Geminicoccus roseus DSM 18922: one gene and its partner. The protein of the gene in region 2 interacts with the protein of the main gene of each other region in a pairwise test. Links are inferred from orthologs where the notes say so. Each region holds a gene or a part of one and is shown on either strand. Other genes may lie near its edges.

The links.
Region 1: the proteins of sfsA (region 2) and GEMRO_RS0124955 interact in binary tests that used the Escherichia coli proteins (3 or more experiments, as listed by UniProt). The link is inferred for Geminicoccus roseus DSM 18922 from one-to-one orthologs.

Annotation. Positions count from the first base shown.
Region 1 is NZ_KE386572.1:5,107,451-5,123,225, reverse strand. The notes cover bases 12,795-15,673. They hold GEMRO_RS0124955 (glutamate-5-semialdehyde dehydrogenase), read right to left. Parts: upstream 14,929-15,673; coding sequence 13,660-14,928; downstream 12,795-13,659. Other genes in these bases: proB (glutamate 5-kinase), read right to left, coding at 14,941-15,673; GEMRO_RS0124960 (sigma-70 family RNA polymerase sigma factor), read right to left, coding at 12,963-13,490; GEMRO_RS0124965 (anti-sigma factor), read right to left, coding at 12,795-12,963. Also shown: GEMRO_RS31755 (RNA methyltransferase), read left to right, coding at 55-618; GEMRO_RS31750 (invasion associated locus B family protein), read left to right, coding at 704-1,240; 23S rRNA (adenine(2503)-C(2))-methyltransferase RlmN, read left to right, coding at 1,247-2,416; signal peptide peptidase SppA, read left to right, coding at 2,486-4,201; GEMRO_RS31735 (cation diffusion facilitator family transporter), read left to right, coding at 4,305-5,294; GEMRO_RS0125000 (mandelate racemase/muconate lactonizing enzyme family protein), read left to right, coding at 5,328-6,494; Na+/H+ antiporter NhaA, read right to left, coding at 7,144-8,457; 23S rRNA (pseudouridine(1915)-N(3))-methyltransferase RlmH, read right to left, coding at 8,590-9,048; rsfS (ribosome silencing factor), read right to left, coding at 9,053-9,406; GEMRO_RS0124980 (nicotinate-nucleotide adenylyltransferase), read right to left, coding at 9,427-10,098; GEMRO_RS0124975 (DUF983 domain-containing protein), read right to left, coding at 10,169-10,591; GEMRO_RS0124970 (aminotransferase-like domain-containing protein), read left to right, coding at 10,777-12,198; more of GEMRO_RS0124965, read right to left, coding at 12,226-12,794; more of proB, read right to left, coding at 15,674-15,775. UniProt on the Escherichia coli protein: Catalyzes the NADPH-dependent reduction of L-glutamate 5-phosphate into L-glutamate 5-semialdehyde and phosphate. The product spontaneously undergoes cyclization to form 1-pyrroline-5-carboxylate.
Region 2 is NZ_KE386572.1:4,676,692-4,682,727, forward strand. The notes cover bases 2,932-5,654. They hold sfsA (DNA/RNA nuclease SfsA), read right to left. Parts: upstream 4,781-5,654; coding sequence 4,082-4,780; downstream 2,932-4,081. Other genes in these bases: GEMRO_RS0123095 (JAB domain-containing protein), read right to left, coding at 2,932-3,271; map (type I methionyl aminopeptidase), read right to left, coding at 3,277-3,996; GEMRO_RS31375 (competence/damage-inducible protein A), read left to right, coding at 4,865-5,611. In the rest of the region: ATP-dependent helicase HrpB, read right to left, coding at 1-2,202; more of GEMRO_RS0123095, read right to left, coding at 2,264-2,931. UniProt on the Escherichia coli protein: Binds to DNA non-specifically. Could be a regulatory factor involved in maltose metabolism.

The DNA of each region.
Region 1 (15,775 bases), 430 kb from region 2 along the record:
TCACGCGCCGGATGGAGACTTCCCGAACGCGATCCGGCTGCCTAAATGGGCGTCATGTCCGAGCAACAACTTCGCGGCTGGTTCGCGATCGGCGCCGAAGCCATCTCGAAAGAGGTGAACTTCGGCAACCTCATGCGCACCGCGAATGCCTTCGGTGCCGCCTATCTGTTCCTGGTCGACCCGGCGACGTCCCTGCGCGACGCCGGCCGCACCGACACGTCCAAGTCCAACCTCAGCCTGCCGGTGTTCCGCCACCGCAGCCCGGACGAGATGAACCTGCCGCATGGCTGCCGGCTGGTCGGGGTGGAGCTCACCGAGGATGCGGTGGCGCTGCCGTCGTTCCGTCATCCCTCCGCCGCGGCCTATGTGTTCGGCCCGGAGCGGGCTTCGCTGAGCCCGGCCATGCAGGCGCGCTGCGACCATATCGTGAAGATCCCGACGCGCTTTTGCGTCAACCTCGCGATCGCTGCCGCGATCGTGATGTACGACCGGCAGATCACGCTCGGCCGGTTCGGCGAGCGGCCGGTGATGCCGGGCGGGCCGATCGTTCCTCCGAAACCGCACGTCCATGGCGGCGTGGTGCTGCGCCGGGGCCGGGACGGCACTGGGCGTGCCTGAGCGTCGCTGCGACCCCTTCAGATCGAACGCCACCAGGGCTATGCTTGCCGCAGTCCAACATCCCCTGCCTCCGGAGCCGAGTTGCATGAAGGCGCTCGCCGCTGTCGTTTTGTCGCTCGCCATGCTTGTGCCTTCCATGGCTGAAGCCGCGCCGAAGCTCCTGTCCAATCACCAGGACTGGAACCTCTACGTCGTCGAGGGCAGCGAGAAGCTCTGCTACATCGCGTCGGAGCCGAAGAAGCAGGAGGGCAACTACACCTCGCGCGGCAACCCGTTCATCATCGTGGCCCGGATCCCGTCCAGCCCGCCGATCGACGAGGTCAGCATCCGGGTGGGCTACACCTACAAGAAGGGCAGCGAGGTGTCGGTGCGGATCGACGACACGCCGTTCAGTTTCTTCACCAACGACGAGCAGGCCTGGGCGAAGAGCGCCGACGACGACAAGAAGGCGATCGTCGCGATGCGGCGCGGCCGGCAGGCCGTGGTCCGCGCCACCTCGACCCGGGACACCCATTCCATCGACACCTATTCCCTGTCCGGCTTCACCGACGCCTACAACGCGCTCACCGCCGCCTGCGGCACGAGCGCGGCGCTGGCGACGGAGCCGGTGGCGCGAGGCTGAACCGACGTGCAGCAGCTGAGAAAGCCTTTGGCCGCGGACGGGCTCCAGAGCCTGATCGGTGCGGACCGGGCAGCCCTGGAAGCGGTCCTGGTGGAGCTGGGCGAGGCCGAATCCAAGTCGAGGATGCGCGCCCGCCAGCTGTTCCACTGGATCTACTGCCGGGGTGCCAGGACGTTCGACGAGATGACCACGCTCTCCAAGGAGCTGCGTGGCCGGCTGGCCGAGCAGTATTCGGTGGCGCGGCCGCAGATCGTGGTCGAGCAGAAGTCCACCGACGGGACGCGCAAATGGCTCCTGCGCTTCTTCGACGGCCAGGAAGTCGAGAGCGTCTTCATCCCGCAGGACGATCGCGGCGCCTTGTGCGTCTCCACCCAGGTCGGCTGCACGCTCACCTGCAAGTTCTGCCATACCGGCACGATGCCGCTGGTGCGCAACCTGACGCCGGGCGAGATCCTGGCGCAGCTCCTGGTCGCGCGCGACGCCCTGGGCGAGTGGCCGAGCCCGCGCGAGGACCGGCTGTTCACCAACATCGTCGTGATGGGGATGGGCGAGCCGCTGTTCAACTATGACGGCATCGCAGCGGCGATGAAGCTGGCCAGCGACGGCGACGGGATCGGCCTGTCCAAGCACAAGATCACGCTCTCGACCTCGGGCGTTGTGCCCAGGATCGTGCAGTGGGGACAGGAGCTCGGCACCGGGCTCGCGATCTCGCTGCATGCGGTGCGCGACGAGCTGCGCGACGAGCTGGTGCCGGTGAACCGCAAATGGCCGATCGCCGAGCTGCTCGACGCCTGCCGCGCCTACCCGCACCGCAACAAGCCGATCACCTTCGAGTACGTGATGCTGGCGGGCGTGAACGACAGCGACGCCGATGCCCGCGAGCTGGTGCGCCTGCTCCAGGGCATCCCCGCCAAGGTCAACCTGATCCCGTTCAACGCCTGGCCGGGTGCTGTGTTCGAATGCTCTTCGAACAACCGGATCCATGCCTTCGCACGGATCGTGGAGGCCGCCGGCTACCAGAGCCCCGTGCGGGTGCCGCGCGGCCGCGACATCCTGGCGGCCTGCGGGCAGCTGAAGACCGCGAGCGAGCGGATCCGGGCGAGGCGCGCAAGCGAGGCGGCCGTGGCGGGCGCACCGTCCCAGGAGCCGGCATCGGTGGCGGCGGCGCTGCCCTAGGGCGGCCGTGCCGGAAGCTTCATTCTTCGTTAAGGCCGGCGCGGCAGAATGCGCCTCAGGAGGTTTCCAATGCGGCGGTTCCTGGTCGGTCTGCTCGCCACCATCGGCGTGCTGGCGCTTCTTCTCGTCGCCGGGATGGGCGGCCTTGCTTGGTGGCTGACCCGGCCGGACAGCGAGCCCTTGCCGGACGCGATGCTGCTGACCCTCGACCTGCGCCGCCCGGTCCTGGAAGGCCAGCCTGGCCTGGCCGCCAGCTGGCTGCGCGGCGGCCAGGACTATCACCTGCTCGACCTGGTCCAGACCCTGGACCGCGCAGCCCGCGACCCGCGGGTGAAGGGGGTGTACGCCCGCCTCGACGAGACCAGCCGCGGCTTTGCCACCACCCAGGAGCTGCGCCAGGCAATCCTGGCGGTTCGCGCCGCCGGCAAGACCACCCTGGCCTTCGCCGACAGCTTCGGCGAGCTGTCGCCGGGCAACGAGGGATACTACCTGGCCTCGGCGTTCGAGCAGATCGTCCTGCAGCCGGTGGGCTCGGTGGGGCTGACCGGGCTGGCCATGGAGGAGCCGTTCGCCCGCGGCCTGATCGACAAGTTGGGCGTCGAGCTGGAGGTCACCAAGCGGCGCGACTACAAGACCGTGCTGGATTTCGCCACGGACCGGGCACCGTCGCCGGCCCACCAGGAGATGAGCCAGTCGCTGCTCTCCTCCCTGGACCAGCAGCTGCGCACCGGCATCGAGGAAGGACGTCCCGCCCTGGCCGGGCGGATCGGCGCGGTGATCGACCAGGGGCCCTATGTGGGCGCTGCCGCCCTCGAGGCGGGGCTGGTCGACCGGCTGGAGCACGAGGACGTCGTGCTGGGCGAGCTGGTTCGTAGCGATGGCGGCCTGCGCCGGGTCGACCTGGACGACTACCGGGAGCGGACCATGCCGGACCCGGACGAGGCGGCGGGCCGGATCGCGGTGGTCCATGCGGTGGGCCCGATCCTGCGCGGCAGCGCCGGCTTCGATGGGCAGGCCGCCGCGGCGGACGACGTGGCCGACGCCCTGGCCGCCGCCCGGGAGGATCCGGACCTGCGCGCGGTGCTGTTCCGGATCTCGTCGCCGGGCGGGTCGGCGGTGGGCTCGGAGACGATCGCGCGCGAGATCGCAAGGCTCAAGGCGGCCGGCAAGCCGGTCATCGTCAGCATGGGCGACGTGGCCGGATCGGGCGGCTACTGGATCGCCGCCGAGGCCGACATGATCCTGGCCGCGCCGGCGACGCTCACCGGCTCGATCGGCGTGATCGCCGGCAAGCCGGTCCTGCAGGACCTCTGGGACTGGCTGGAGGTGAACTGGGTCAGCACCAGCCGCGGTCGCCATGCCGGGATCTGGTCGCCGAACCGGCCATATACGCCCGAGGAGCAGGCCAAGGTCGACGGGATGGTGGATGCCATCTACCAGGCCTTCAAGGACCGGGTGGCGGCCGGGCGCGGGCTGGACCCGGCGGCGGTGGAGGAGGTCGCGCGCGGGCGGGTCTGGACCGGCGCCCAGGCGGAGCCGCTGCGGCTGGTCGACCGGATCGGCGGCCTGTCCGAGGCGATCGCGATCGCCAAGGACCGGATCGGCCTGAACCCCAGCGACGAGGTGGCGCTGGTGGTGCTGCCGGATCCCGACAAGGGGCTGGCCCAGCTGCTCGGCCGCATGAGCCGCGGCCTGATCGGCACCGTGAGCCTGGTGGAGCGTTTTCTCGGCGTCGCTGCCGGAGGGGGCAGTGCCGCCGCCATGTGGGCCCCGTCGTTCCGGTGAGCGCGCACCAGCGCCGAACTGCCGCCCGATGGGCAAAGAGACTGCCGCGCGGCCTTGCCGGGTTGATCGCCGCGGCCGATCGGGGCAAACGGCGAGGGTGAGCATGAACGATACCATCCAGACCGTTTCGCCGTCCGAGCCGCCGGCGCCCGAGGTCCATGCCGTGGACGAACCCGAGCTGAGCGATCCGCAGCCGTCAGCGAGAGGAGGACCGCCCGATTCGGCCAGCCTGGTCGAGCGCGCCTCGTCCTTGAGCGTCCTGGTGGCGGTCGCCCTGGCGCTGGTCAAGCTGATGGCCATGGTGGCGACCGGCTCGGCCGCCCTGATGAGCACGGCGGTGGACAGTTTCGGCGACGTGGCCGCGTCCGGCATGATCTGGCTGAGCTTCCGGGCATCGCAGCGGCCGGTCGATTCCGGGCACCGGCTGGGGCACGGCCGTCCAGAGGCTGTTTCCGCCCTGACCCAGGCCGCCTTCGTCGCCGGGGCCGGCCTGTTCGCCCTCAGCATCGCGATCCGGCAGTTCCTCTACCCCGAGCCGCTGCACCACACCTCGTGGGGGCTGGCGGTGATGGTCGTGTCGATCGTCGCGACCCTGGGCCTGGTCTCCTACCAGCGCCGGGTGGTGACGCTGACCGGATCCTCGGCGATCGCGGCCGACCGCGCCCATTACGAGAGCGACCTGATCACCCATGTCGCGGTGGTGCTGTCGCTGGTGGGAGCCGGCCTGTACGGGCTGGAACGGCTCGACCCCCTGATCGGCGCCGGCTTGGCGGTCTATCTGCTGTTCATGGCGTTCCGGATCGGCCGGGACGCGGTCCATAGCCTGCTGGAGCGGGCGATGGCCCCGGAAATGCGGGCGCAGATCGAGGCGCGTGCGCTGGCTCACCCGGGCGTGCTCGGCCTGCACGACCTGCGCACCCGCGAGGTCGGGGACGAGAGGTTCGTGGAACTCCATGTGGCGTTCGCCCCGGATACCCGGATGGGGGCGGCAAGGCTGGCCGCGGACCGCCTCGAGATCGACTTGGAGGAACTCGTTCCGGGGGCGGAGGTGATCGTCCATCCGATGCCGGCAGGTGACGATCCGGAGACGTGAGGCTGGCCGGACCGGCAGGGACGGAGAGGTGGGATGCGCATCACCGGCTTGAAGGCGACCCCGGTCAATATTCCGCTGGAAGCGCCCTTGTGGTGGAGCGGCGGCCTCTATCCCGGCACCTCCAAGGTGATCGTCGAGGTGCGGACCGACCAGGGCCTGGTCGGTCTCGGCGAAGCTCCCTCCACCGACGTGCTGGGGACGATCGAGGCGATGGGCCAGCGCCTGATCGGCCAGGACCCGCTGGACATCGCGGCCTGCGAAAGCGTCTGCCTGCCGCCCTGGCAGATCGTGCAGAACACCGATGACGCTTCCGTCGGCAAGGCATTCGGCGCCATCGAGATCGGGCTCTGGGACCTGCGCGGCAAGGCCTGGCAGCAGCCGCTCCACCGCCTGCTCGGCGGCAAACTGCGCGACCGGATCCCGTTCACCGAGTATTTCGGCTTCCGCCAGGGCCGGGAGATGTCTCCGGAGGCGGTGGTCGAGCATTGCCTGGCGATGCGCGAGGCCCATGGCAGCACCTTCTTCGAGGGCAAGCTGATCCTGGGCGACCCCCTCCTGGAGATCCGCACCGTGCGCCTCCTGCGCGACGCGCTGGGGCCACAAGCGATGATCCGGCTGGATTCCAACATGCAGTGGTCGCTGCCCACCGCCATCCGGATCCTGCGGGAGATCGAGCCCTTCGACATCCGCAACTACGAGGACCCGGTCGCCACCTTCGAGGAGATGGCGGCGCTTCGGCGCCATTCGGCGATCCCGTTCTCCAGCCATGTCGCGGACCTGCGCCGGGCGGTGGCGCTCGGGACGCCGGACACGATCGTGGTGAACTTCGCGGTGCTGGGCGGGATCGCGCGGGCGATCCGCTTCATCGGCGCCTGCGAGGCGATGGGGGTGGGCTTCTGGTGCTATTCCGGCGACACCGGGGTGTGCACGGCCGCCTACCTGCATGTCAGCGCGGCGATGCCCTGGATCCGCGAGCCCTCCCAGTCCCTGTTCCGCTGGCAGGTCGGCGACGTGATCGAGGGCGGCCCGTTCCGCCAGGTGGACAACATGGTGCCCGTTCCGGACGGGCCGGGCCTGGGTGTCTGCCTGGACCACGAGGCGCTGGCGCACTGGCACCGCCACTTCGTCGACCATGGGCCGCTCGACCATTTCCACGACCCGGCCCTGCCCGGCCGCTACCGGCGCCTGCCGCTCCACTAGCGAGGCCGTCCTCGCCGTGGCGGGGAAGCGAAATGGCGGTGGAAAGGCGGCCCGACCAGCCTGCGGTTCGGGATTGGCGGCGCTGACGGCCCTACAGGAAGGTGGGGCGCGCGCCGTGAGAAAGGCCGATGGAGCCTCGGGATGCGCGGCGAGGCGGCACCGAGCGACCCGGGCCTGCCGATCCTGGCCTCGGGGCTGCATCCTGGCGTCCCGCCCCGCGCTGTCCCTCCACGCCGAGGCCGAACGGTACGGTGCGATCTCCCGTTCCATCCGGTCGCACTCGGGAAGGCCTGCTGCCGGCAGGCCCATGCCGCTGCGCATCGGGGAAGCCGATCGCGGAGAGCTGGATCCTTGGGCAGACACGCGGGCGTCGGCGGGGCGGCCGGGACAGGAGCGCCGCCAATCCCGAGACAGTCCGGCGGCGTCTCCGGGATGCCGGCACGGTACCCGCCAAGCCGGCCGCCAATGACGGCACACGACCGGGCCTTGGCTTCCGGGGACGCTGTCCTCCCGTAGCGTTAACGGTCGTGCTCGTGCGCGCCTGTCGGCCCTGCCTCCGGCACCCTCATAGAGCGTCGCCCCCGCCCAGCGACGATCCGCACGCAGCCAGGCCAAGCCCGCAGGGCCAGGCCTGGTGCGGCGGTTTCCGTCAGCTGGCCGGCTGGTCGGACAGGGTCGCTCGCGCCGGCAGCGCCATGCGCAGCAGCACGAGGCCGCCCAGGGCCGCCACCACCGAGGCGCCCAGCACGCCCAGCTTGATCTCGTCCAGCATCATCTGGTCGGGGAAGGCCAGGCCGGCGATGAACAGCGACATGGTGAAGCCGATCCCGCCCAGGAGCCCCAGGCCGGTGAGGGTGCGCAGGTCCATCTCCGGCGGGAGGCGGTACAGCTTCAGGGCAGCGCCGAGCCAGACCGCGCCGACAATGCCGATCGGCTTGCCGAGCAGCAGGCCGACGAACACGGCAAGCGCGCCCACCCCCAGCTGCACGTTGCCGCTGGTGACGTTCACGCCGGCATTGAACAGGGCGAAGATCGGCATGATCAGGTAAGCCACGTAAGGCTGCAGCTTGTGCTCGAAGTTGTGCAGCGGGCTTTGCTGCTCCTCGATCAGCTTTTCCAGCGATGCCAGCTCGACCTCGATCCGCTCGCGACTGCCGTTCAGCCGGGGCGTCAGCGCTTCGCCCAGGGCCCGCGGATCCGGGACGTGGCGCAGGGGCACGGTCAGGGCCATCAGCACCCCGGCGATGGTGGCATGGACGCCCGACTTGAGCATCGCGTACCAAGCAATGGCGCCCAGCACGACATAAACCACCGGCCGCCCACCGCCCTGGCGGCCATAGACCCCCGCGATCACGCAGGTCGCCAGCGAGACGAGCAGCGGCACCACCGCGAGGTTGGGGGTGTAGAACAGGGCGATCACGATCACCGCCCCGAGATCGTCGACGATCGCGAAGGCCAGCAGGAACACCTTGAGGTTGTAGGGCACCCGGTCGCCGATCAGCGCCAGCACGCCCACCGCGAAGGCGATGTCGGTCGCCATGGGCACGCCCCAGCCAGGCGAATAGCCGGAGCTGCCGGCGATCGCGGCATAGATCAGGGCGGGGCCGACCATGCCGCCCAGCGCGCCGACCACCGGCAGGGCGGCGCGGGACCAGCCACGCAGCTCGCCCGACACCAGCTCGCGCTTGATCTCCAGGCCGACCAGGAAGAAGAACAGCGCCATCAGGAAATCGTTGACCCAATGCGCCAGCGACTTGTCGACCCCGACCCCGCCAATGGTGACGGTGGTCTGCAGGTGCTTCATCGCCTCGTAGGAATCGGCGAACGGCGAGTTCGCCCAAAGGAACGCCAGGCCAGCGGTGGCGATCAGGACGATGCCGCTGGAACTCTCGGTGTCGAAGAACTGGCGGAAAGGAAGGACGACCCGGCGCTGGAAGGGACCGGTGCTTTGCGATGCCGCCATGATCTGCCCGTTGGTTCAAGGTGTAGCCCTGAACAGGAATGGACATGGCGGCATGGTGGGGCAAGCAAAACCGGTCGCCTGCGCGGGAATGAGCCGCGCCGGGCGCTGCCGGCTCCGGCCGCAAGGGACCGGTCAGGCGCGGTGGTAGGGGTGGCCGGCCAGGATCGTGGAGGCGCGATAGACCTGTTCGGCCAGCATGACGCGCACCAGCATGTGCGGCCAGGTCATCGTGCCGAAGGCGAGCTTGAGGTCGGCCCGCTCCAGCACGGCGCCGCCATGGCCGGCGGCCCCGCCGATCAGCAGGGCCAGGTCGCGCACGCCCTGGTCGCGCCACGCGCCCAGCCGCTCGGCAAAGCCGATGCTGGTGAACTGGCGGCCATGCTCGTCCAGCGCCACCACGGTGGCGCCGGACGGCAGCCTCGACAGGAGGAGGCGCGCCTCGTCGTCGCGGCGGCCGGGATCGTCGGCCGGCTTGCGGCTTTCGACCTCGACCACCGGGGCGAGCAGGGGACAGCGCTGGCGGTAGGATTCGACCAGGCCGTCGATCGCCGTGTCCTTGCTGCGACCGACCGCCAGGATGGTCACCCGCATGGGCTCAGCCGGGCGCGACCGCCAGGCGCTTGGGCGCCTCGACCGACCAGAGCTTCTCGATGTCGTAGAAGCTGCGGGTCTCCGGCTTGAACAGATGCACGATCACGTCGCCGGCATCGATCAGGACCCAGTCCGAGGAGCCGAGCCCCTCGCCGGAGACGTTCTTGTAGCCGCGCTCTTTCAGGCTCTGCAGGATCTTCTCGGCCATCGAGGAGATGTGCCGCTGGGACGTTCCCGAGGCGACCACCATCCAGTCGGCGATCGAGGTCTTGCCGGCCAGATCAACGACGATCGGATCGACCGCCTTGTCGTCGTCGAGCGACTTCGTGATGAAGTCGAGGAGGTCGGCCGGTGCCATGCCTCCATTGCCTGCCGTGGCTATGTCGATATCTCCTGGTTCGCCGCAGCCCGATCGCGGCGGATGGCCGTCGATGAGGCGGGATGCAGCCGATGATGCAACAAGACCCATGCCGGAGGAGGCATGTCGGCCAGCCGGTCGGCATGGCGCTCGTCGAGCCGCGCCGCTGCGAACCTCTGGGCCACCAATCCTTTTCCAGCACGCTGAAGATATGGTGCGCGGGCCAGCACCGCAACCGGGCAGGTCTGCAACAAAAGGAGCCAGTGCTTCCAGCGCGGCAGTTGCAGGAGATTGTCGGCACCGATGATCCATACATGCCGGCGGTCGGGCGCGCGGGCGAGGCGGGTGATGGTGTCCGCCGAATAGCGCAGCCCGTGGCGCTCCTCGTAGTCGCTGACCCGGATCCGCGGGTCGGCGGCCGCTACCCGCTCGGCCGAGGCGAAACGCTCGACGAACGGCGCCATCCCATCCCGTTCCTTCAGGGGGTTCTGTGGCGAGACCAGCCAGACCAGCCGGTCGAGGCGCAGGCGGCGCAGGGCCTCCTGGCTGGCATGCAGATGCCCCTCATGGGCCGGGTTGAACGAGCCGCCGAACAGGCCGACCCGCGGGACCGCCCGGGCGAGCGGCAGCGACTCGGCCGGGAGCGGACGGTTGATCCGGGCGACCGGGCGGCGCAGGAAGGTCGGGTCCAAGCTTGTCCCAAGGCAAGGTCGTGGCGTGGCGGCAACCGACCCTATCCGGTCGCCAAGCGCAAGATGCCGCTCAGCGCTCGCGCTCGTCCGGCCCGACCAGACGGCCTTCGCCAGCCCGGTGGAAGTACTGGGAGCAGACCAGCCAGCCCTTGAACGGGCGCAGCAGGGCCATGCAGGCGAGGATCGCGAGCGGGAAGGTGGTGACCAGCTGGACCCAGTAGGGCGCGTCGAAGGCAAGGTCGAGCCAGACCGCCATCACCAGGGCCGGGACGCCCACGATCGACATGGCGAAGAAGGCCGGCCCGTCGGCCGGGTCGGCGAAGGAATAGTCCAGGCCGCACACCTCGCAGGATTTGGCGAGCTTCAGATAGCCCTGGAACAGGTGACCCTGCTGGCAGCGGGGACAGCGGCCGCGGATCCCGGTCCGCATCGGGCTGCTGGTTTCGGTCCAGCCCGATTCGTGGGTGTGGGTGGACTGCGCGGCGTGCTGCATGTGCGACGGATCCCTCTGCCCGGCCTCGGCCCGGCTGGTTGTATGGAGGAGCAGGCGCTTTGAACCATACAATAAGGTGGCGTTGTCCGGGATATAGCCATACAATATGCTCCGACCAAGGGCGGCTGTCCGGATTCCGAGCCAGGCGCGACCTTCTGCCCGTCCCGCATGGAACATCGTTGACCATGGCCAGGCCTCTGCGAGCCACCGACCTTCCGCCTTGGCGGCCGACCCTCCAGGGTCGGACAGGGCCAAAGGCACGGGGTATCCTGGAAGCGCTCGTGGAAGGGATTCGTTCCGGCCAGCTTCGTCCGGGTGACCGCCTGCCGCCGCAGCGCGACATCGCCGCCCAGCTGGGCGTCGATCTCACCACGGTGACCCGGGCCCTGCGCGAGGCCGGCGGGCTCGGCCTGATCGAGGCCAGCGCGGGACGCGGCAGCTTTGTCGCCGCGGGCGCCAGGGCATCGCTCGCGCCCGATCCGGCCGACGCCGGCGCCTTGGTCGACCTCAGCATGAACATCCCGCCGCAGCCGGCGGCGGCCCGCCTGGCGGAGCGGATCCCGGCCGACCTCGCCGCAATGCTGGCCACGCCGGCCGGAATGGCGCATCTGCACTACCAGGAGACCGCCGGAGCCGAGCAGGACCGTCTCGCGGCGGCGCGGTGGCTGGGCCGGCGCCACGACGACGTGCCGCCCGAGTGCGTGCTGGTGGCGGCCGGAGCGCAGAGCGTCCTCCATGCCCTGGCGCGCCTGCTGCTTGCGCCCGGCGACATCCTCTGTGCCGGGACCTTCACCTATCCGGGGCTGAAGGCGGTGGCGTCCCAGCTCGGGATCGTGCTCTGGCCGCTGCCGATGGACGCGGAGGGGATCCTTCCCGACGCGTTTGCCGCCTGCTGCCGCGCGCAGCGGCCAAAGGCCCTCTATCTGGTCCCGGCGGCGGACAACCCGACCACTGCCACCATGGGGGCGGAGCGGCGCCAGGCGGTCGCCCGGGTCGCGGCCGATCATGGGGTGCCCATCATCGAGGACGACGCCTATGCCGAGCTGGCCGGCGACGGCCTGCCCTCCCTGGCGAGCTTGGCGCCGGATCTGGTCTGGCACGTCGACACCTTGTCCAAATGCGCGACGCCGGCCCTGCGCACCGCCTTCGTCCTGGCGCCAAGCCGGGCAGGGGCCCGCCGGCTGACGGCGATGCTGCGGGCGACCAGCCTGATGGCGCCGCCCCTGATGACGGCCCTGGCCTCGCGCTGGATTGGCGACGGCACCCTGGCCGCGATCGTCGAAGCGATCCGCGCGGAGAATGCGATCCGGCAGCGGCTGGCGGTCCAGGCCCTGAGCGGCGCGCGGTTCGCGGCCGTGCCGACCTGCCACCATCTCTGGCTGGAGCTGGATTCGGGCTGGTCGGCCGAGGCGTTCGCTGGTCACGCCGCCCGTGCCGGGCTGGCGGTCATGCCGGGCAGCGCCTTTGCAGTCGGCCATGTCGAGCTGGAGGCGGTCCGCGTCTCGCTGGGCGCGCCATCGAGCCGGCCGGCCCTGGCCGAAGCGCTGCACCGGCTGGGCCAACTCCTGGACGAGCCCCCATCCGGCATGCACCGCCCGGTCATCTGACGGACCTGGACAGCCGGGATCCGGCTTCTAGGGCAGGTAGGGGACGATCTGGCCCTGCTGGACCACCGGGCCCGTGGGAGCGCCGGTCGGCGAGCCGCCCGGCGGTTCCAGCGACACCGCCAGGACCGCACCCTGGCGAAGATCGGCCAGCTGCGACGGATCCAGGATGGTCCGGGTTCGAGTATCCGGCTGGAGCAGGCCCAGCGAGACCGGCGCTGGCGCACCTTCCGAGATCAGCCAGAGCTCCGGAACCCTGGTGTCGTCCGGCGCCTGTCCCACCGCATCCACCGACACGGTGCTCGCGGCCGGATCGGCGGTGACCAGCCAGACCGGCGCCCCCTCGGCGTTGTCCAGGATCGCGACATAGGACGGTCCCGCCTCCTGCGGGATCGGCCGGATCACCAGCAGGCCGGCCAGGGCTGCCGCAGCCAGGCTGGTCCCGAGCGCCACGCCCCGCCAGATCGACACGCTGTTCCAGATCCGCCGGTGCAGCGGCACCATGATCCGCCCGCGGGCCGGACGGGCCTGGTGCTTGATGGTCCGTTCGATCCGCTCGAACAGGGCAGGGTTCGGTTCCTCCGTCTGGGCAAGCCCGGCCAAGGGCGCTAGCCGCCGCTCCCAGTAGGCCACCGCCGCCTGGGCCCGACGGTCGGTGCGCAGGCGCATCTCGAAGCGCATCCGCTCGTCGGCCGAGAGCGTGCCCAGCACGAACTCGCCGGCATCGATCTCCAGCTCGTCGCGCTCCTCGCCGGATCCGCTCATCATCAGCCCAGGCACTCCCGCAGGCGGGAGAGGCTGCGCCGGATCCAGCTCTTGACGGTGCCAAGCGGATGGCCGAGCCGCTCGGCGAGATCCTCATGGCTCCAGCCATCAACGAACGCCATCACCACACACTGGCGCGGCGCGGGCTCAAGCTCCTCCAGGCAGCGGGCGAGGCCGATCCGGTCGGTGGGGTCGACGCCTGGGACGGCCGCCATCCGGTCGAGCAGGTCCTGCTCGTCGTCCTGGTCGCCGCTCACCAGCGGGACCTCCCGGGTGGTCCGCCTCAGATGGTTGATTGCGCTGTTGCGCACGATGGTGATCATCCAGCCCATCGCCTGACCGCGGGCAGGATCGAAGCGCGCGGCGTGCCACCAGACCCGCACGAATGCATCATGCAGCGCGTCCTCGGCAACCTCGCGGCGGCGGACGATCCTCAAGGCGACACCCAGAAGTCGCGAAGACGTAGCAGCATACAGCTTCTTGAATGCCTCGGCATCCTGTCGGCCGGCTCTGACGAGCAGGTCATCCAACAGATCGTCGGTGCCATCGGCGCCCGAGGGCGTCGTAGTATTCGCGCTTCGCATCTACGGACGACATAGGGCGCTGGCGCCCCGACGCCAAGCGGGCCCATGAACTTGTCTCAGCAATGTGTCGCTTCGACCAACCTTACGGCAGCCGGGGCCAAACAGATGCAGCCGGTCAGCCCGGGCGGCACTGCCCGGTGCCGCGGACCAGGTATTTGTAGGTCACCAGCTGTTCCAGCCCGACCGGCCCCCGTGCATGAAGTCGGCCGGTGGCAATGCCGATCTCCGCGCCGAAGCCGAACTCGCCACCGTCCGCGTACTGGGTGGACGCGTTGTGGGTGACGATGGCGCTGTCGACCTCCGCCAGGAAGCGCTCGGCGGCGTCGGCGTCGCGGGCGACGATGCAGTCGGTATGGTGGCTGCCGTACAGGCCGACATGGCCGATGGCCTCGTCGATGCCGGCCACGACCTTCACCGCCAGCACCGCATCCAGGTATTCGGTGCCCCAGTCCTGCTCGGTGGCCGGCAACGCGCATGACCACAGCGCCAGGGTCTCCGCGCAGCCATGGATCTCGCAGCCACGGGCGGCCAGCTCATCCAGGATCGACGGCAGCAGGCGGGCGGCGGCGGCGCGGTCGACCAGCAGGGTCTCGGTGGCACCGCAGACGCCCGTGCGGCGCAGCTTGGCGTTCAGCACGATCTCGCGCGCCATGTCCGGATCGGCGCTGGCGTGGAGATAGGTATGGTTGTTGCCGTCCAGATGGGCGAACACCGGCACCCGGCTCTCGTTCTGGACCCGCGCCACCAGCGACTTGCCGCCCCGGGGCACGATCACGTCGACATGCTGGCTGGCCTGCAGCAGGGCGCCCACCGCGGCCCGGTCGGTGGTGGGGATCATCTGGGCGGCGTCGGCGGGCAGGCCGGCTTCGGCGATCGCCCTGGCCATGACCGCGTGGATGGCGCGCGAGCTGTGGAAGCTGTCGGAGCCGCCGCGCAGGATCACGGCGTTGCCGGCCTTCAGGCACAGGGCCGCCGCATCGGCGGTGACGTTCGGACGGCTCTCGTAGATCACCCCGACCACGCCCAGGGGCACCGCCACCCGGGCGATGTCCAGGCCATTCGGCCGGCGCCAGCGGGCCAGCTCACGGCCGACCGGATCCTCGAGTTCCGCCACGACCTCCAGGCCGGCGGCCATTGCTTCGACCCGTGCAGGGGTCAGGAGCAGCCGGTCCAGCAGCGCCTTGCTCAGCCCGGCGGCCTCGCCGGCCGCCATGTCCTTCGCATTGGCCTCCAGGATGCTCGCTTGGCCAGCGCGCAGGGCAGCGGCGGCGGCATGCAGGGCGGCATCCTTGACGCCGCGCGGCGCCAGGGCCAGCACGGCGGCAGCCTCCTTGGCCCGGCGGCCGATCCGCTGCACCAGGTCGACGGCATCGGTCTCGGCCATCAGGCAAACTCCCTACAACAGGACCAGATCGTCGCGGTGAATGAGCTCGTCGCGGCCACGATAACCCAAGGTGCGCTCGATGTCGTCGCTGCGCAGGCCGACGATCCGCGCCGCGTCGTCGGCGTCGTAGGCGACCAGGCCCTTGGCGAGGTCGCGGCCGTCGATCGAGCGGATCAGGACGGCGTCGCCGCGCTCGAACCGGCCCTCGACCGTGCGGACGCCCGCCGGCAGCAGGGAGCGGCCGGCGACCAGCGCCCGGGCGGCGCCCTCGTCGACCCGCAGTACCCCGGTGACGCCAAGGGCGGCCGCGATCCAGTGCTTGCGCGCGCCGTGCGGGCTGGCCTTGGCGACGAACAGGCTCGAGCGCGCGCCCTGCTCCACGGCGTCCAGGGGATGGAGGGCGTCGCCGCGCGCCAGCAGCACCGCGCAGCCGGCATGGGTCGCAATCCGGGCCGCCACCAGCTTGCTGACCATGCCGCCCGTGCCGACCACGGAGCCGGCGCCGCCGGCCATCGCCTCGATCTCGGGCGTGATCTCCTCCACGACCGGCAAATGGCGGGCATCGGGGCTGCGGCGCGGATCGGCGGTGTAGAGCCCGTCCACGTCGGACAGCAGCACCAGGGTCTCGGCCGAGGCCATCACCGCGACCCGCGCGGAAAGCCGGTCGTTGTCGCCAAAGCGGATCTCGGTGGTGGCCACCGTGTCGTTCTCGTTCACCACCGGCACGGCACGCTGGTTCAGCAGGGCCGCGAAGGTCGAGCGCGCGTTGAGGTAGCGGCGGCGCGATTCGGTGTCGTCGAGGGTCAGGAGGATCTGCGCCGCGGGCAGGCCATGGGCGCCGAGGCTC
Region 2 (6,036 bases):
GTCGACGCCATAGTCGATGGCGTGGCGGGTGCCGGCCGGGGTCGTCCAGTGGGTCGGCAGTTCGGCATCCAGGCGGGTGCGCGCGGCATGGTCCAGCCTGGCGGCCAGGATCGCGTGCCAGTCCAGCCCTCTCGCCGCCTTCAGCGAACGCAGCCCGCCGAGCCAGCCGCCCAGCAGCGTGGCCGCGTCCCGGACCAGGCCGTCGTCGGACAGGTCGGGCAGGGTGCTGTCCGGACCATCGGCACCGCGCAGCATCTCCACCCGCCGGCGCAGGCGCTCCGCCGCCGGGCTGGCGGCGACCAGTTCGGGCAGGGCCGGGGCCAGGGCGTCGAGCAGGATCCGCTCGGCCAGCTCCGCCGGGGGATCGGTCTCGCTGGCGCGCAGCTCGATGGCCCCGATCATGGTGGCGCGCCTGGCGACGACCCGGCCGCTCTGCGGGTCGATCCGCGTCTCGGTGACCTCTCGGCACCGCCCGGCCGGCATGTCGCTTGGGTCCAGCGCCGCCGCGAGACGGCAGCGGCCATCGGCTCCGCGATCGTCGACCTCGGCGATCACCAGGAAGGGCATCGCCGCCAGGGGATCGCCCGGCTCCAGCCTTGCGCCGCGGCCGTTCGCCAGCCGATAGGAGCCGGGCTGGCGGCGCTGGGCGATCCGGTCCGGATAGGCCGCCGCCAGCAGGAGCCCGGCCCTCTCCGGCTCGATCTCGCGGCGGTCGAACCGGCCGCGGGCGAGCTGGCGGGCGATGTCCTGCACCTGCCGGCGCCGCGCGGGATCGCCGCTGCCGTCGCGCAGCGCCGCCAGCCGGTGGGCGAGGTCGGTGGACGCGCTGCCAGGGGTCAGGTCGCGGCTGGACAGGAGCGCCGCCAGGGCGATCCCGGTGGCGGCCAGGCCCTCGCGCTCGGCTGCCAGGATCATCGCGGCCAGGCGCGGATGGGTCGGCAGGGCCGCCATGCGTCGGCCGGCCGGCGTGACCTGGCCGGCCTCGTCCAGGGCGCCCAGGCTCTCCAGCGTGGCGGCCGCCGCCGCCAGGGCGCCCGCCGGGGGCGGGTCCAGCCAGGACAGGGTTGCCGGGTCCTGCACGCCCCACAGGCGCAGCTCCAGCACCAGCTGCACCAGGTCGCTGTCGGCGATCTCGGGCGGCAGATGCGGGAGCATGGCGCGCTCCTCGGCCGCCGACCACAGCCGCAGGCACACCCCCGGCTCCAGCCGGCCGGCGCGCCCCCGGCGCTGCTCGGCATTGGCCAGGGCGATCCTGCGGGTCACCAGGGCGGAGGTGCCGGTGCGTGGCGAGAAGCTCGGCTTGCGCGCCAGGCCGCTGTCGACCACGACCCGCACTCCCTCGATGGTCAGGCTGGTCTCGGCGATGTCGGTGGCCAGCACGATCTTGCGCTGCCCGGGGGCAGGGGGGCGGATCGCCCGGTCCTGGGCCTCGCGGGACAGGTCGCCATAGAGCGGGTGGATCTCGATCTCCTTGCGCCCGCCCAGGCGTGCCGCGAGGAACGAGGCCGCCCGGCCGATCTCGGCCTGGCCCGGCAGGAAGGCCAGGATCGAGCCGCTCTCGGTGGCGACCGCGTCCAGGCAGGCGTTCGCCACCGCGCGGTCGACGGGCTCCGCCGCGTCGCGGCCCAGATGGCGCACGGCCACCGGGAACATCCGGCCCTGGCTGCGCAGCACCGGGGCGTCGTCCAGGAGACGGGCCACCGCCTCGCCGTCCAGGGTCGCCGACATCACCAGGACGCGCAGGTCCGGGCGCAGCGCCGCGCGGCTCTCCAGGGTCAGCGCCAGGGCCAAGTCGGCATCCAGCGAGCGCTCGTGGAACTCGTCGAAGATCACCGCGGCCACGTCGGCCAGCTCCGGATCGGTTTGCAGCCGGCGCAGGTAGAGGCCCTCGGTCAGGACCTCGACCACCGTGTTCTGGCCGATGCTGCGCTCGAAGCGCATGGCGTAGCCGACCTGCTGGCCGGTCTCCTCGCCCAGGATCTCGGCCATCCGGCGCGCGGCGGCCCGGGTCGCCAGCCGGCGCGGCTCCAGCATGATCAGCCGGCGGTTCTGGCGCCAGGGCGCTTCCAGCAGCGCCAGCGGCACCAGCGTGGTCTTGCCGGCCCCGGGCGGCGCTTCCAGCACGGCGCGGCCGGCATCGCCGAGCGTATCGACGAGGGAGGGCAGGAGGTCGCGGACGGGGAGGTCGGGCAGATGCTGCATGGCGCGGGCTGGCTAGCAGATCCGGCGCGCGCCCGGAATGCGCCCCGGAACGCGGCCGGCCTCAGATCAGCCCTTCGCTGCGGAAACTCAGATGGCGGCCCTTGCCGACAATCACATGGTCGTGGACCTCGATCCCGGCGGCTTTGAGCAGGTTCACCACCTCCCGGGTCATCTCGATGTCCGGCCGGGACGGGGTCGGGTCGCCGGAGGGGTGGTTGTGGACCATGATGATCGCCGCCGCATCCAGGTCCAGGCAGCGCTTGAGCACTTCGCGGGGATAGAGGGGGGTATGGTCGACGGTGCCGCGGCTCTGCACCTCGTCGCGCAGCAGGATGTTCTTGCGGTCGAGGAACAGGATGCGGAAATGCTCGGTGCCGTCATGGCTCATGGTCACCGCGAGATAGTCGGTGAGGGCCGTCCACGATCCCACCAGCGGCCGGTCCTTGAGCTCCTCCTTCAGGGTCCGGCGCATCGCCTGGTGGATCGCCTTCAGCAGCACCCTGGTGAAGCGCAGGTCCTCGTCGACCTGCTGGCGGCGCTCCGCGTCGGCCTGGAGCGGGTCCAGCTGGAACAGCTCGCCATAGCGCTCCGGCGGCGCCGCCAGCACGGCGCCCAGGCTGCCGAACCGCTCGATCATCGCCTTGGCGATCGGCTTGGTGTCGCGGCGGTAGACCGAGAAGAACAGGAGCAGCTCCAAAAGCTCGTAGTCGGCGAGCGCCGTCTCCTCGCGCGCCTCGGCAAAGCGGGTGCGCAGCCGCTCGCGGTGGCCATGGTAGTGCTTGCTGCCGAACACCCAGCCCTTGTCCGGATCGGCCGGCGCCGCCTCGGCGAGACCCGGCGCCAGCGTCGCCAGCTGGTCGGCAAGGCCGCGCAGCGCCTCCTCGGAGAACAGGAGCCACGCCTTGCGGCTGCCGTCGAACCTTGCGGCCAGCGCCCGCAGCCGCTCCTTGTGCAGCCAGGTCCGCCCGACCACCACGAAGCGGCTGCCGCCGGCCTCGTCGGCCTCGCGCGCCACCGACAGGCCGTGCGGGCGCAGGCTGTCGGCGATGGCGGGATCGAGCTGGAACATGGGCGTCAGCCGGCGGGGGACAGGGTGAACACCTCGACGCCGGTCTCGGTGACGCCCACCGTGTGCTCGAACTGGGCGGACAGCCCCCCATCGGCGGTCACCACCGTCCAGCCGTCCTCCAGGCGGATCGTGGCATGGCCGCCCGTGTTCACCATCGGCTCGATCGTGAAGAACATGCCTGGCCGCAGCTCCACGTCGCGCGCCAGGTCCAGATGGTGCAGGACCTGCGGCGGCTGGTGGAACTCCCGGCCGATGCCGTGGCCGCAATAGCTGCGCACCACCGCATAGCCTTGTGCCTCGACATGACCCTGGATCGCCCGGCCAATCGCGGACAACCACCCGCCTGGGCGCACCGCCTCAAGCCCAAGTGCCAGGGCGGTGCGGGTGGTCTGCAGCAGCCGGGTCCGCTCGGGATCGATGGCGCCGACCGCGAAGGTGCGGCAGCTGTCGCCATGCCAGCCGTCCAGCTTCACGGTCACGTCGACCTTGAGGATGTCGCCCTCGGCCAGCGGCCGCTCGTCCGGCATGCCGTGGCAGACCACCTGGTTCGGCGACATGCAGGTGGCGAACGGATAGCCGCGATAGCCCAGGGGGGCCGGCACCGCGCCATGGTCGCGGATGAATGTTTCGGCCAGCGCGTCCAGCCGCCGGCTGGCGACGCCCGGGCGGATCTCCTGCGCGATCATGTCGAGGGTGGCCGCTGCCAGGCGGCCGGCGTCGCGCATGGCGGGGAAGCATTCGGCGGGATGCAAGGGGATGGCCTGCTCACGGTCGCGGCTCCGCGGACGCTGCGCTCCAGGGGGCGGAGAACTAAACCATTGGTAGAATTTCATCAAGAACTACTTCCGTGGTGGATACGGCGCAGCGGAAAGCCAGGACCTGGACCCCGGCGGCCATGGCCAGGGCAAGCGCGGCATCGTAGGCCGGGTCGATGTCGCGGGCGATCTCCAGCGCCACCCCGTCGGCCCGCTGCGCCACGAACAGCAGCACCGCGCGGTCGCCAGCTTCGGCCAGCCGGGCAAGCTCGCGCAGGTGTCGGGTCCCCCGCGCGGTCACTGCGTCGGGAAAGGCCAGACGGTTGCCCCGCCGCCAGGTGACGCCCTTGACCTCCAGCCAGAGGGTGCGGCCGTCTTCCATGGTGCAGCGGAAGTCCAGCCGGGTGCCCACCGCCGGCACGCTCTCGGCCACCACCTGGCGGATCGGGCCCAGCTGCGGGATCCGGCCTTCCGCCAGCGCCTCGGCGACCAGACGGTTCGGCGCGGCGGTGTTCATGCCGACCAGCGCCCCGTCCGGCGCCTGGATCAGCTGCAGGGACCAGGGCAGACGGCGGCGCGGCTCGTCGTGGAAGGACAGCCAGGCGCGGAGGCCTGGCCGGGACAGTTCCGGCAGCCGGCCGGGATCGGCCAGGTGCGCGGTGACCTCGCGTCCGTCCTCCAGGCGCAGGTCGGCCAGAAAGCGCTTGTAGCGCCGCATGAGGGTTGCGGGGTAGAGCGGCTGCGGCAAAAGCAACGGATCGCCTCGCTTTAACGGATGGGTCGGCCCATCTGCCCGCCAGCCGGCAACGAGGCCCGGACCTTTCTAGGATAGGCAAGCATGAGCGACCAGCCGACCGCTGCGGTCCTGATCATCGGCAACGAGATCCTGAGCGGACGCACCCAGGACGTGAACCTGGCCCACATCGCCCGTGAGCTCGGCGAGATCGGGGTGCGCCTGGCCGAAGCGCGGGTGATCCCCGACATCGAGCAGGAGATCGTGGACGCGGTGAACACGCTGCGCCGCCGCTACACCTACCTGTTCACCACGGGCGGCATCGGCCCGACCCATGACGACATCACGTCCGCCTGCGTGGCCAAGGCGTTCGGCCTGCCGTTCGGCCGCCATCCCGAGGCGGAGCGCCGCCTCCTTGCCTATTTCCCGCCGGAGAAGGTGAACGCCGCGCGGATGCGGATGGCCGAGACCCCGGAAGGGGCCGAGCTGATCGACAATCCGGTCAGCATCGCCCCGGGCTTCCGGGTCGAGAACGTCTACGTGATGGCCGGCGTGCCCTCGATCATGCGCGCCATGTTCGACGGCATCAAAGCCAAGCTGAAGGGCGGCCCGCGCCTGAAGTCGAAGAGCCTGACCGTGTACGCGCCGGAAGGCGAGGTGGCCGAGCCCCTGGCGGCGATCCAGAACCAGCATGCCGCCATCGACATCGGCAGCTACCCGTTCAGCCGGGATGGCCGCTACGGCACCACCATCGTGTTCCGCGGCACCGACGAGGCGCTGCTGGCCTCCGGCTATGCCGCGCTGACCGCATGGGCGCTGGAGCGCCATGTCGAGACCAAGGACGAGACCTGACCCCGTTCCCGCCGCGGCTGCCGCTTGCTAGGCTGCCGCACGGCCCCCGCTTGGCGAAACAGGTAGACGCAAGCGACTTAAAATCGCTCGCCGCAAGGCATGCCGGTTCGATTCCGGCAGCGGGGACCAGTTCATATAGGTAATTTCGCTTCTCTAATCAGGTCTAACTAGGCCCAATCACTTCCACATACTCCGAAATGACGCTGATGCCTTGTTCTCAAAAAAGAACAACAGGCACGCGCAGACCTCATTGCGCCAAGCATCTCGATAACGAGTAATACCTGGTCGATATAGAGTGGCTCTTGCTAGCAAGCCGGATCTATTGAAGCATGATTATTCCAACGGAGCGATAATAATTTGAGCAAGACCCTTGATGTCGCCAAGAATCGAAGAGTATTTTATTAATATATTGATCAGGGAGAGCC